Linked DNA regions of Thiocystis violascens DSM 198. The protein of the gene in region 2 interacts with the protein of the main gene of each other region in a pairwise test. Links are inferred from orthologs where the notes say so. Each region holds a gene or a part of one and is shown on either strand. Other genes may lie near its edges.

Region 1 (6,639 bases), 3.2 Mb from region 2 along the record:
CACCAGCGGCAAGGCGACCAGCAGCGCAAACAGGAGCAGCGTCGGCAGAAAGGCCAGCCAGCGATTGGTGAGGGTGTCGCGATGCCGGGCCATGAGTATAAAGAGCGGCACAGCACCGTACAGCAGATAATGCGGCAGCTTGGTGCCGGAGAAAGAGAAAAAGACGAAAACCGTCAGAAACCAGATCCAGAGGAAACGCTCCAGCGGATCTGACCAAGCGGTTCGATATGCTTTGAAAAGACTCAGAAACCAGCCGGTGAAGGGCAACAGGATCAGCGGCAGCATGACCAGGTAATACCCTGGAAAACCAGCATGCCCATGCATCGCCTCGCCGAAGCGTCCGACGTTGTGTTCCAGGAAGAAGCCGCGGAAAAAGTCGGCGCCGTCGTCCAGATAGATGGCGAGATACCAGGGGCCGGCCACCAGCAGAAACACCAGCCAGCCGAGCGGCGAGAAGGCCGCCCTGAACCAGCGTAGCGCCACCATAAGACTTTGCTTGGACCAGCGGATCTCGGACAGAAAGAACAGGAAGCTGACCAGCACCGGAAAGAAGACCGCCACTGGCCCCTTGGTTAGAAAGCCCAGCCCCATCCAGAGATAGGCGCGCAGAATGAAGCGGCGATTGGTCTTGGGGTCCAGATCCAGGAAATAGCGATAAATTTCAAAGAAAGTCAGCGCGATAAAGAGATTCAGCACGGCATCGGCGACCGCCGCCTTGGCGATGAGCGAGACCTGAAGGGACAACACCATGATCAGTCCGGCAACCGTGGCGGTCGGCGCGTTCAGGCGCGCGCGCACGAAACCCCAGAGCGCCAGTACCCAGAGCGTGGCGGCGACGGCCGAGGGCAGGCGCAGGGCGAATTCGTTGAATCCGAAACTCTCGGTCGAGGCGGCCTGCAACCAATAGATGAGCGCCGGTTTGTCGTAGCGCGGCTCGCCGTCCTTGTGCGGGGTGATGAAGTTGCCGCTGTCCAGCATCTCGCGGGTTGCCTCGGTAAAGGCGCCCTCGTCGAGATCGTAGAGCGGCACCGCATCCAACTGCCAGAAAAAACTCAGCGCCACGACCAGCACCAGGAACCAGGGCGAGGTCAGCGCCCGGCCCATGGCCCTCAACCAGAGGGGGTTAGCGTTCAACTCCGGGGTCATGGTCGTCATGTCGGAACCTTCCAGCCCGCCGTCGCGGGATCGGATTGCCAATGGATACGATGGTGGGTGCGCTCGCCGGACGCATAAAAGGTGCGCGTGAGCAGCTCGGCCAGTACGCCGGTGGTCAGAAACTGGATCGAGGCGACAATCAACAGGATCGAGACGAACAACATGGGACGGTGCCCGATATTCTGATCCAGCACGAATTTCACCACCAGCAGATGGGTCATCATCAGGGTGCCGACCAGACCGAAAACGATCCCGATCATGCCGAAAAAATGACCGGGACGCGAGCCGAAGCGCAGAAAAAAGAACGCCGCCAGCAGATCGAGGAGCACCCGAAAGGTCCGCGAAAGGCCATATTTGGAGACGCCGAACTGACGCGCCCGATGGCCCACCTCGGTCTCGCCGATGCGTTCCGGGGCCGTCACCCCGGCCACCCAGACCGGAATGAAGCGGTGCATCTCGCCCAGCAGGGTGACCTCCTGGATGACCTCGGCCCGGTAGACCTTGAGGCTACAACCGTAATCGTGCAGCCTCACCCCGGTGACCTTACCGATCAGTCGATTGGCGATCCGCGACGGGATTTTGCGCATCACTAGCCCATCCTGACGCCGGCGGCGCCAGCCCTGTAACAGATCCAGATCGCGCGCCAGCAGTTCGTCGACCATGCGCGGGATGTCCGCCGGATCGTTCTGCAGATCGCCGTCCAGGGTCGCGATCAGCTCGCCGCGGGCGGCGTCGAAACCCGCCTGCATGGCGGCGGTCTGACCGAAATTGCGCCGCAGACGGATCACGCGCAGATGACCGCCGATCCGGTCGGCCTGCTCGCGCAGACGTGCGCCGGTGCCGTCGCGGCTGCCGTCGTCGACACAGATCAGCTCCCAGTCGCCCCGGTAGCCGGCCAGCCCCTGCTGGACCCGCGTCACCATGGGTTCGACGTTGTCGATTTCCTGGTACATGGGGATGACGATCGAGAGCGAAGGTCGTCTCTCGGCGCCGGAGCCGGTGTCAGCGGGAGCATTCATCGGGTTCGCGTCCATTGTTGTATCAATCTTCGACCGCATCCGTCACCTCGCGCAAATAGCGAAACAGCTTGCGCGGCGCGTCCGGCCGGCCGCGTTCGGTATCGCGTTGGGCGGCGCGGATCAGGGTTCGCAACTGCTGCCGATCAACTTCGGGGCGCTGCTCGATGAAGTCCGCCAGCGCCGCATCGCCCTCGGCGATCAGACGTTCGCGCCAGCGTTCGAGCGCATGGTGACGCGCATTCAGTTCGCGCTCGCGCTCCCCGGCCTGGTCCATGAGCGCATGGACAGCCGCCATGTCCTCCTTCTCCAGCAGGTTGGCAATTCGCTTCCAGTGCCGCCCCAGAGCGCGCATATCCTTGATGCGCGCGGTCTCGTCGAGCGCGGCCCAGGTTGCCTGGCTGAGTTTCAAGCGCTCCAGTTCGGCGCGCGGCATGCCCGCCAGACGCTCGGCCAGCGCCTGCAGCGCCAGCTTCTCGCGTTTGATCTGACTCTTGCTTGGGCCTTCGGGCGGATGTTCGTCGTCATCCCGGTCGGGGTCGTATTGATGTTCAATCATCGGTATCGGTTCGGAAATCCTGGCATTGGGTCAGAGGTCTGCCTGCAGATCCTCAAGGATTAGCTGCGGCGAGCGAACGCCGCGATAGTCGTTCACGTCCAGCCGATAGGCCAGTCGAACCCGGCCCCGCGCCTCGGGCAGCTTCTCGCCCAGGTTGAACCCGATGGCGTCGATCGGCTCGCCGTCGGGCATGGCCACCCGTAATTTGAGATGACGCTCGCCCACGATCCGCGCCTGCAGCACCTCGAAGCCGCCGTCGAAACAAGGCTCCGGAAAGCCCTTGCCCCAGGGTCCGCCCAGCCGCAGGGCTTCCGCCGTGTCCAGCGTCATCAACCCGCCGGGCAACGGGCCATCGGAACGGATCTCGGGTTGGCGCGGGAGATCGCCGAGTTGCGCCCGGACCGCCTCGATAAAGGCGTCCCGAAAGTCCTCCAACCCCTCCGCTCGCAGGGTCAGACCGGCCGCCATCGCATGCCCGCCGAAACGCTCGATCAGACCCGGATGATGGCGGTCGACCCGATCGATGGCGTCGCGGATGTGCAGGCCGTCGATGGAACGCGCCGAGCCGCGCAGCAGACCGTCGCCGGCCTCGGCGAAGGCGATCACGGGGCGATGATAACGCTCGCGGATGCGTGCCGCGACGATTCCCGACACCCCTTGATGCCAGTCCTCGCCAAAGAGACAGAGCGCGAGCGGAAGCGTCTCGCCATCCAGGCAGAGCGCATCCAGAAGCAATTCGGCCTGATCCTTCATCTCGCCTTCGATCTCGCGGCGGCGGCGATTGAGACCGTCCAGCTCCTGGGCCATCGCGACGGCCCGCGCCGTGTCATCGGTCAGCAGACATTCGACGCCGAGCGACATCTCCTCCAGCCGCCCGGCCGCGTTGAGCCGGGGCGCGGCGAAAAAACCCAGATCGGTCGTCGTCGCGCGGCTCGGATCGCGGCCCGCCACCTGCAACAGGGCCAGGATTCCCGGACAACAGCGTCCGGCGCGGATGCGCCGCAGACCCTGCTCGACCAGGATGCGGTTATTGCGGTCCAGGATCACGACATCCGCGACCGTGCCGAGCGCGACCAGATCCAGCAGCTCAGCCAGATTCGGCGCGACCCGACCGGCCTCGAACCAACCGGTCTCGCGCAGATGGGCGCGCAGCGCGGCGAGCAGATAGAAGACCACGCCCACTCCCGCCAGATGCTTGCTCGGAAAGGCGCAATCGGGTTGATTGGGGTTGACGATGGCCGCGGCGTCCGGGAGCTGGTCGCCGGGCAGATGATGATCGGTGACCAGCACCGGAATGCCCAACTCGCGCGCTCGTGTAACGCCGGCGATGCTGGCGATGCCGTTGTCGACCGTGACGATAAGATCCGGGCGCTGCGTCAGGGCCGCCTCGACCACCGCCGGACTCAGTCCATAGCCAAAGGCGAAGCGGCTCGGCACCAGATAGGACACCCGCGCCGCGCCCAGCGCACGCAGACCGCGCACGGCGAGCGCGCTGCCGGTGGCGCCGTCCGCGTCATAATCGCCGACGATCAGCAGATGACCGCCGGCGCGGAGCTGGTCCGCGAGCAGCGCCACCGCCCGGTCGAGTCCGTGCAGCGCGCCCATGGACTCCAACGCGCCGAGCCCCGGCGCGGCCTCGCCCGCATCGGTCAGGCCGCGATTGGCATAAAGCGCGGCGAGCAGTTCCACGGGGTTTCGGGCGACGGCGATGTCGGCATGGTTCGGAATGCGGCGGATCTGGATGGGCGTCACGGGCGTCTGATGGACCTGATCGGTAAGGCGGTGTTCGGAAACGACGATCCCGATTTTTTGCACGACGGAGGCGCGTGCGACATCGAAGATTCGCTGGCGGATTGGCGAATGTATCCCTTTGGAATACCGCCGGCTAACTTATCGCGTGCCAGCGGCATTGGCAATCTGACGTTTGTCGTCCGGGTTCGTGGTGAGCTCGAACCGCCAACTATCGATGTCCCGCGTCGGCGATCCGGCCATCCAGGAAATGGATGACCCGGTGCGCATAGGCGGCCATCTCGGCCTCGTGGGTGACCATCAGCACGGTGATCCCCTGATCGCGGTTGAGTCCGGTCAGCAGTTCCATGATCTCGTGACTGCGGGCGGTATCGAGGTTGCCGGTGGGCTCGTCGGCGAGCAGCAGGCTTGGCTGGGTGACGATGGCGCGTGCGATGGCGACCCGTTGCTGCTGACCGCCCGACAGCTCGCCCGGCGTATGGTGCTCCCAGCCGGTGAGTCCGACCCGTTCCAAGGCCTGGCGCGCGCGGGTATGCCGCTCGGCGTGAGGGGTGCGGCGATAGATGAGTGGGAGTTCGACATTTTCCAGGGCCGAGGTCCGGTTGAGCAGATTGAAGCCCTGAAAGACGAAGCCGAGATAATGACGGCGCAGCAGCGCGCGCCGATCGCGGTCCAGGGACTCCACCGGCACCCCGCGAAAGCGATAGGAGCCGCCGCTCGGAGTATCCAGGCAACCCAGAATATTCATGGCGGTGGATTTGCCGGAACCGCTCGGCCCCATCACGGCGACGAATTCGCCCTGACGAATGATGAGATCCACCCCGTCCAGCGCGCGCATCGCTGCCAGCCCGCTGCCATAGACCTTGGCGACCTGCCGGAACTCGATCAATGGCGCAGGATCGCCTGCGGTGGAGGTCGCGTCGGGCCGATTCACGATGCGCGTCCCGGACGCTCGACGTCCACCAGCACCGGAGTGCCTGGGTCCAGCGGGTCGCCAAGCACCTCCGTCATGACCCCGTCGGTGAGGCCAATCTTGAAGGTGATCGGGGCCGGCTCGCCATCGCGCAGAATCCAGACGCGCCCTTCCTTGCCGTTGCGCTGACCGATCTCGGTCTGCCGCTTGGATCTCGGCGGGCGTCTTGGCAGTAAGAGCCCGACCAGATTCGGACCGCTCTGTTCCGCCTTGGGCTGGGGCGGCGTGAAGCGCAGGGCCAGGTTGGGAACCAGCAGTAGACCCCGCTCCTCGCGCACCAGGATATCGGCGGTCGCCGTCATCCCCGGACGCAGCGACAGATCGGCGTTATCGACCGCCAGCAGGGCGGCGAAGGTCACCACGCCATTGACCGTCTCCGGCGCGAAGCGCACCTGAGTGATCGTCGCCGGGAAGGTCCGGTGCGGATAGGCGTCGACCGTGAAGGTCGCCGACTGACCCTCCGCGACCTGTCCCACATCCGCCTCGTCCACCGCCACCTTCAGTTCCATCTGCGTGAGATTTTCGGCCAGGGTAAAGAGCACCGGCGTTTGTAGCGAGGCGGCGACGGTCTGCCCCGGCTCGACCACGCGATTGAGCACGATGCCGTCGATGGGCGAGCGGATGATCGTCTTTTCCAGGGTTCGCCGATCGGCATCGAGTTGCGCCCGCGCCTGGTCGACCTTGGCACGGGCCACCGCCAGCGCGGCGCTCGCCCGCTCGGCCGCCGCGACCGCCGTGTCGAGTTCCTCCGGCGAGGCGAGACGCTTGGCGACCAGATCGCGCGTGCGCCCTAGTTTGTTGGCCGTCTCGTTGACCGTTGCCTGGGCCTCGTCGACCTGCGCCTTGGCCAATTCCAGCGCCGCCGCGGACTGACGCTCCTTCGCCTGCGATTGGTCCGGATCCAGCCGGGCCAGCACCTGTCCGCGCTTGACCCGAGCGTTGAAATCGACTTCCACGCTCTGGATGGTGCCCGACACCTCGGTGCCGACATCGACCTGGATCACCGGCTGCAACTGTCCGGTCGCCGTCACCTTGACGGTCAGATCGCCGCGTCGCACCTCTGCCGTTTTGAAACCGATCCGATCGCTTTTTTGGCTCCCCATCAGGAGCGTGCCGGCCAGGGTCAGTCCGAGTCCAGCCAGGGCGGCCAGCCAGAACCAACGGAAACGTCGGCCCGGCCGTCGTCC
Region 2 (6,821 bases):
CGCCGCTTGGTCCACGATCCCCCAATAGCTGATACAGAGCAGCAGCGCGGCACTCAGAATTTCCGATCCGATCGCTTGCCTTCCGATCAATACTTGAACTCCTTGTCTCGCCAGGAGGAAAACCGCGCCTGGGAATAACGCTAGTGCAATCCATCGTAAAGCCGTCTCCAACTCGTCGTGCCATTGCAGGACTGGGCTTCCGACCATGTCGAAGAGGCTCTCCTGAGGCACGGATGCTCGCAGCAAGAGGTAGATGACTGCCCCATACGCGACCATGCCAACCGGTAGGCGGTACCAACGCAGCCAACCCCTTGGGCTTAACCCGGAGAGCCATACGGGCCAAGCAGCGGTCCAATAGCAGCATATCGCAAGCAGCGCAGCGGTAATCCATGGATTCTCGCTCTGAAAAAGCTCGCGCAAGTTATAGGGAATGGACGACGTCGTTGCCGCGCTGCCAGCCACAATGGTGAGCGCTGCAACCACCATGGCGAAGTGTAAAGACTTGGAAATGGGTTTGGATGCCTCCCGACGAGGAACAAGCGATCGCTTCGTCCGTGCTCGAACGGGCGTGCTTTCCACGGCGGGGATCTCTGGCCGCAACAGCCGGCTTGCAGCAGCGTAACCGGCCATGCCGCCAAGGCACGCCAATAACCAGTCCGTGGTATCAGGGATTTTCTCTGGCAATAGCACTTGGCCCAACTCGACGATCAGCGGAAGCATGACGATGACCAGGGTAGCAGCCAGAAATACCGGGCGACTCCACCGACAGTCGACCTGCCGCGCACCCCATCCGATAAGCGCTCCAAGGGGCACAAAAAAAAGCGTCTTGTGAAGGACTTCGGTGATCGCCCGAAACTCGGTGCCAAAATAGTAAATCGTAAACGGTAATCTTTGAAGAAAGGTTATGCGTTCTCGAACGAGCGCCGGGTCAAGACTGAAATCGAACGGGTACCAGAAGACAAACAGCAGGATCAGGCTCCAGGTGATCGCGAACGCGAAAGGTCGCCATACCGCAGTGGGCGTTGTTGTCTGGCCGAGGCTGCGCTCGGAAGAGAAATGCGCTCCAAGCCACGCGCCGAGGGTTGCGCCGAGCATGGCGGTGAAGACATCGGTGATATCGCTGACCCTGGAATATACAAAAAGCTGAGCTAATTCAAGCCCCATCGCGATAGCGACAGTGATCCACCAGGCTTGCCAGGTATTTCGCCTTCCCGTGAATCGCCATACGAACGCTAAAGGCACCCAGGTTAGGACATCGACGCCCAAATCATAAACCAACTGTACGGGATCGGCTGGGAGCGAAGCAAAGGGCATCAGATTGACCTTGCCTTCCTGCCACTTATGAAATATCTCAACCGCGCTGATCGTCAGGTCCAATGGCAAAACGTTATAGCCAATCATGCCGAACAGATAGACGAACGCCAGTTTTTCCAGCATAGACGACGCCGTGCGGGCTTGTGTCCAAGCCGTCAGCCAATCGCGAAGGCCACTGCCATATCTCCAGGCGAGCGCAACGCCGACGATTCCGCCCAGGGTTTCGGCAAGGATGTCGTTCTGAGAAACGGTTCGCTGCGGGAAAAAGAGTTGAGTGAACTCAATGCTAAAGCTCAGGAGCGCCGCTGTGAGAATGGCGAACAGAGAAATGATCGCGCCTCTTCGTCCTCCTGGGCAAGCGAGTGCGACCAGCCATAAAAAGGTGAGCGGAATGAAGAGCAGGAGATTCGCAACCCAGTCTGCACGAGAGCCAATTCCCAGATTCAGGAATGGAACTTGTCGAAATCGCGCGATCGCTTCATGAAACGGCATCGGTTGGTATTCGAGCGGCACGAAGCTGCCGTACACAACGAACAGCGTATAGAGGAACGCAGCCAAGAGCAACGGCGCGCGGAGGCTCGCATTGCCAGCGCTATCGGAGACGTCGCTGAAACTTTCAGATACATTGGCCACAATTGCACGCCTCGTCTTCTGTGAGCCTTGACCATTGAGAATACAACGAGCTTTTTTGCTCGAATAAGCCGAACGGCAGATGGCACGATGAGATTCTCTCGACCAACCCTGCGCTCGGTCGATGCATGACCCCTGCCTTTGCCCTAGTCACTCATTGAGCAGGCCATTCAATACTCGATCAGCACCAATCATCATTGGCGTGACTCATTGTCGATCAACTCCAATTGTGTCCGCCAGTGTTTATCCAGTCGCAGTGTTCCCATGCGTCCACCCGTCTCGTCGACGTTGATATCCGCGATCAGTGCGACGTGCCCCTGCTCGATCAACGCGCGAATTTGTTCCTCGTCGAGCGTCAAATCGCCGATGGTCTTCCAGACCACGAAATCGCAGCCTTCGCGATAGCGGTTGCAGCCGTAGCCGCGGCGGCCCTCGATGATGTGGCCCTGACCGCACTTGGGACAGAAAGGCGGTTGCTCGCGAATGCCGGGCGACCGGGCGGGCGCGTCCGGCTCCCGGGCCGCGTCTGGATCGGGCGAGGGCGGATCGGATACGGCTTGAAGAACTTCGTTCGGCGGTTCGCTCCTCTCGACGTTGAAATCCATATTCACCTTGCCAGCCTCGTCGAGCCGTAGCGCGGCGCGAAAGGGTTTCCCCGCCTTGGATTGAAAGCCGTCGATGGGGTCGGTCTGGCCGCGTTCGATGAGTTGCCGCACCTGGACCTCGGTCAGCGTCAGGCCCGCGACCGTCTTCCAGATGGTGAAACCGCAGCCGTCCCGATAGCGGCTGCAACCGAAGGCTTTGGCGGTCTCGGTGATCTCGCCTTGTTTGCAGATCGGGCAGGCGCCGAATCCGGTGGACTTGATGCCGCTGACGCTATGGCCGGTCTTTCCCGCCTTGCCGCCTTTGCGCGTCGGTTCGCCCGCGCGGGCGACGGCAACCTGCTCCGGGCTCAAGGCCGGGCCTTGGGCGATCTGTGGGATCATCTCGCGCACGAAGGTGACGATGTCGCGATAAAACTCCGCCGCTGTTTGTTCGCCCTGTTCCACCTGTTTCAACCGCTGTTCCCAACCGGCCGTCAGTTCGGGGCTGCGCAGCGGCGCGGCGACCAGACCGGCTAGGGCCTGACCCTTGGCGGTCGCGCGAATCTGTTTGCGCTGGCGTTCCAGGTAACCGGTCCGGATGAGCTTTTCGATGGTCTCGGCGCGGGTGGCCGGGGTGCCGAGACCGGATGCCGCCATGGCCGAGGCGAGCGCGTCGTCCTCGATCGTGCGTCCGGCGTTTTTCATGGCGGCGAGCAGGCTTGAGTCGTCGTAGTGACGCGGCGGCTGGGTTTCCTTTTCGACGATCTCCAGGCGGTCGACATGGACGGTCTGGCCGGGTTCTAGAGGCGGCAGCGGACCCTCTGAATCGACCGCTTCGGGCGGGCGAGGGTCGGCTCCTGGCGCCTCGGGCGTTCTGGCGGGACGACGGCTCGGCTCGACCCGCTTCCAGCCCGGCTCCAGCACCACCGAACCTTGCGCCAGAAACAGCCCCTCGCCGATGGCAATCTCGACCCGCGTCTCTTCCACTCGCTGATCGGGCAGAAAGACGGCGACGAAGCGTGCGGCGACCAGATCGTAGACCTTGCGCAACGGGTCCGGCAGATTCGCGGGCGGCATCCGGTCGGTGGGCAGGATGGCGTGATGATCGGTCAGTTTGGTGCGGTCGACATAGGCTTTGCTCAAGCGATGCCCGGATTCCAGTCGCGCGAGCGCCTCGGGGGCGAGCGGATGATCTAGCGCGCGCAGAATGCCGGGCAATTGCGGCAGCATATCCTCCGAAATGTGCCGGCTTTCGGTACGCGGATAGCTGATGAGCTTGTGGGTCTCGTAGAGCGCCTGGGCCTGTTCGAGCACCTGCGCGGCGGTGAAACCGAAACGGCGGTTGGCGTCGCGTTGCAGATTGGTCAGGTCGTAGAGCGGAGGAGGGCGGTTGTGGCGAACCTTCTTGTCCACCGTGCGCACGGTGCCGGTCTCGTAGGGACTGAGTTCGCGATGCAGACGCTCCGCCGTCTCCTTGTTGTCGATGCGGGTCGCGCCGTCGAGCAGATAACGCGCGTCGAAGCCCTCCGCCAGATGCGCGACCAGTTCGTAGAAATACGCCTTGGTGAAGCTGGCGATGGCCTGATCGCGCGCGACGATCATGGCCAGGGTCGGGGTCTGGACCCGGCCTATGGTACAGAGCACCCGGTTGTGCACGGTGTAGGCGCGGGTCAGATTCATGCCGACCAGCCAGTCGGCCTGGGCGCGGGCACGCGCGGCCTCGGCCAGGGGATCGAAGGCTTGACCCGGCTTGAGCGCGCGGAAACCCTCCCGAATCGCCTCGTCGGTCAGGCTGGAGACCCAGAGTCGGTCAAACGGCTTTTTGCAGCGGGCCTGTTCGTAGATCAGCCGGAAGATGTGTTCGCCCTCGCGTCCGGCGTCGGTCGCGCAGACCAGACGCTCGGTGTCGGGGGCGGCGAGCAGTGCCTTGATCAGCTTGAATTGCGGGGCGGTGCGCGGGTCGAGCTTGAGTTTCCAGCGCTCCGGAATCATCGGGAGTTGGTCTGCCGACCAGCGTTTGGCCCAGTCCTCGCCATACTCGTCCGGCTCGGCGAAATGGACCAGATGACCCAGCGCCCAGGTGACGCGATAACCGTTACCTTCCAGAAAGCCCTCGCCCCGGCGCGTGGCGCCGAGTACGCGCGCGATGTCGCGGGCAACGCTGGGTTTTTCGGCGAGGACGACAGTGGTCATCGGGGATCAATGCCGGCGGTCCGACGACAGCAGGCTCAGGGCGCCGCCGGCTTTCAGCCGTTTGGCCGCCGCGTATTCTTCGTCGGTCATCTGGCTGCCGACGACATCGCGTAGCCGTGCGGCGTCCCGGTCGCCCTGATCGATCGCCAGCGACAGCCAGTAGTGCGCCTGCGCCAGATCGATCCTCACCCCGCGCCCTTCGGCGTGGATTAGACCCATGGCGTATTGGGCGTCCACCTCGCCGCGCTCGGCCGCCGCGCGGATCGGACCGACCTTGGAGGGATCGTTGCGCAGGAGGATCAGGTCTTTGAGATAGCTGCTGTCACTCATGTCGCCGTCCGGATTCAGGTGATGATGCGCTCGTGCTCAACGCTGGCGTGCGTTTCCCGAGGCCAAAACCCCGGCGCGCGCCGCCAGCGGTACGCGATGCGTCTCTACTCTGCTACTTTATAATCGAAACGATGAGATAAATCTAAACGATGCAGCCAGTTTCCAGCCCTCAGCATCGGGGCGGGTTGTCCTGGCTTGGTCTCGCGTCGAAAACCAGCGATACGCCCCGCGACGGGGGCTGGGACGCCCGCCCGGATGCCGTGTTTGACGTGCGATTGCCGTGTCCCTTGGCAACCCGACATTGGCATTTGGAGATGACGGTTGAATTTCCTAATCCTTCGATTGCGATGAGGAGGAGACCGACGATGTCCGCAACGATGACCAAACCGGCCGAAACCCTGTCGCGCTGGTGGCTAATCTCACTGACGATCGTGGTGGTTTTCGGCTTCACTGTCCTGATCTTGATCTCGCTCAGCGCCTACCGGAATGCCCCACCGATTCCCACACAGGCGATCGATCCGACCGGAACGGTCGTCTTCACCGCCGAGGATATCAGCGCCGGCCAGCAGGTCTTTCTCAAGTATGGGCTGATGGACAACGGGACGATCTGGGGCCACGGGGGCATGCTGGGGCCGGATTTTTCGGCTCAGACGCTGCATGGTCTCGCGTTGCATCATGCCGAGCGATTCGCGCGGACCCGCTTCCAGGTTGCTTACGCGGATCTGCCCGAGCCCGAGCGGGCCAGTGTCGATGCCCTGGTGGCCGCCGAGTTCAAGGCCAACGGCTATGACCCGGCCAGCGGGATCCTGACCCTGCCGACCGACAGCCAGGCGGCCTTCGCCGCTCAGATCGCCGACTGGACCGCCTATTTCACGGATCCCGCCCTCAATGGCGGTCTCGCCCGCGACGCGATCAGCGATCCCGGCGAACTGCGCCAACTCACCGCCTTTTTCAGTTGGACCGCCTGGGCGGCAGCGGCTCAACGGCCCGACGCAGCGCACTCGTACACCAATAATTTCCCTTACGATCCGCTGGTCGGCAATCGCCCGACGGGCGGCGCGGTGTTGTGGAGCGCCATCAGCGTCGTGTTTCTGCTTGCCGGCACGGCGATCGTGCTGCTCGCCTTCGGCAAGTTCGACTATCTCGGCTGGCACGGGGGCGACGCAAGTCCGGCCGTCCGGAGCGTCGCGCTGGGTGAGGCCAGCCTCACGCCAGCGCAGGCGGCGACGCTCCAGTTCATGGTCGTCGCCGGTCTGCTCTTCCTCGCTCAGACTCTGATCGGCGGCGGGGTTGCGCACTATCGGGCCGATCCGGAGAGTTTCTACGGGCTCGATCTCTCGACGCTTCTGCCGAGCAATCTGTTGCGGACCTGGCACCTGCAACTGGCGATCTTCTGGGTCGCCACCGCCTACGTGGGCGGCGCGCTCTTCGTCGCCGCCGCGCTCAGCGGCGGCGATCCGAAGGGTCAGCGTCCGCTGATCATGGCGCTCTTCTGGGCGCTCGTCGCGGTGGTCGTCGGCAGTCTGCTCGGTCAGTGGCTGGGCATCAATGACCTGCTGGGCGGGCTCTGGTACTGGCTGGGTCATCAAGGCTGGGAGTATCTGGAGATCGGCCGTTTCTGGCAGATCCTGCTGGCGGCGGGACTGGTCTTCTGGGTCTGGCTGCTGCTGCGCGCCACGCAGCCCGCGCGGGCCAATCCCGAACTGCGCCCCTTCATCAACTTCTTCCTGATCGCCGCCTTTGCGATTCCCTTTTTCTATCTCCCGGCCT

What was found.
Region 1: the proteins of THIVI_RS17850 (region 2) and recJ interact in binary tests that used the Escherichia coli proteins (3 or more experiments, as listed by UniProt). The link is inferred for Thiocystis violascens DSM 198 from one-to-one orthologs.

What each region holds. Positions count from the first base shown.
Region 1 is NC_018012.1:822,265-828,903, forward strand. What follows is about bases 2,122-5,082. They hold recJ (single-stranded-DNA-specific exonuclease RecJ), read right to left. Parts: upstream 4,483-5,082; coding sequence 2,761-4,482; downstream 2,122-2,760. Other genes in these bases: THIVI_RS03690 (glycosyltransferase family 2 protein), read right to left, coding at 2,122-2,174; yjgA (ribosome biogenesis factor YjgA), read right to left, coding at 2,197-2,730; THIVI_RS03705 (ABC transporter ATP-binding protein), read right to left, coding at 4,691-5,082. Outside these bases: THIVI_RS03685 (ArnT family glycosyltransferase), read right to left, coding at 1-1,155; more of THIVI_RS03690, read right to left, coding at 1,152-2,121; more of THIVI_RS03705, read right to left, coding at 5,083-5,413; THIVI_RS03710 (efflux RND transporter periplasmic adaptor subunit), read right to left, coding at 5,410-6,639. UniProt on the Escherichia coli protein: Single-stranded-DNA-specific exonuclease.
Region 2 is NC_018012.1:4,014,065-4,020,885, forward strand. The notes cover bases 1,931-5,073. They hold THIVI_RS17850 (DNA topoisomerase 3), read right to left. Parts: upstream 4,722-5,073; coding sequence 2,139-4,721; downstream 1,931-2,138. Other genes in these bases: THIVI_RS17845 (VanZ family protein), read right to left, coding at 1,931-1,947; THIVI_RS17855 (SEL1-like repeat protein), read right to left, coding at 4,728-5,051. Outside these bases: more of THIVI_RS17845, read right to left, coding at 1-1,930; THIVI_RS17860 (nitric-oxide reductase large subunit), read left to right, coding at 5,417-6,821.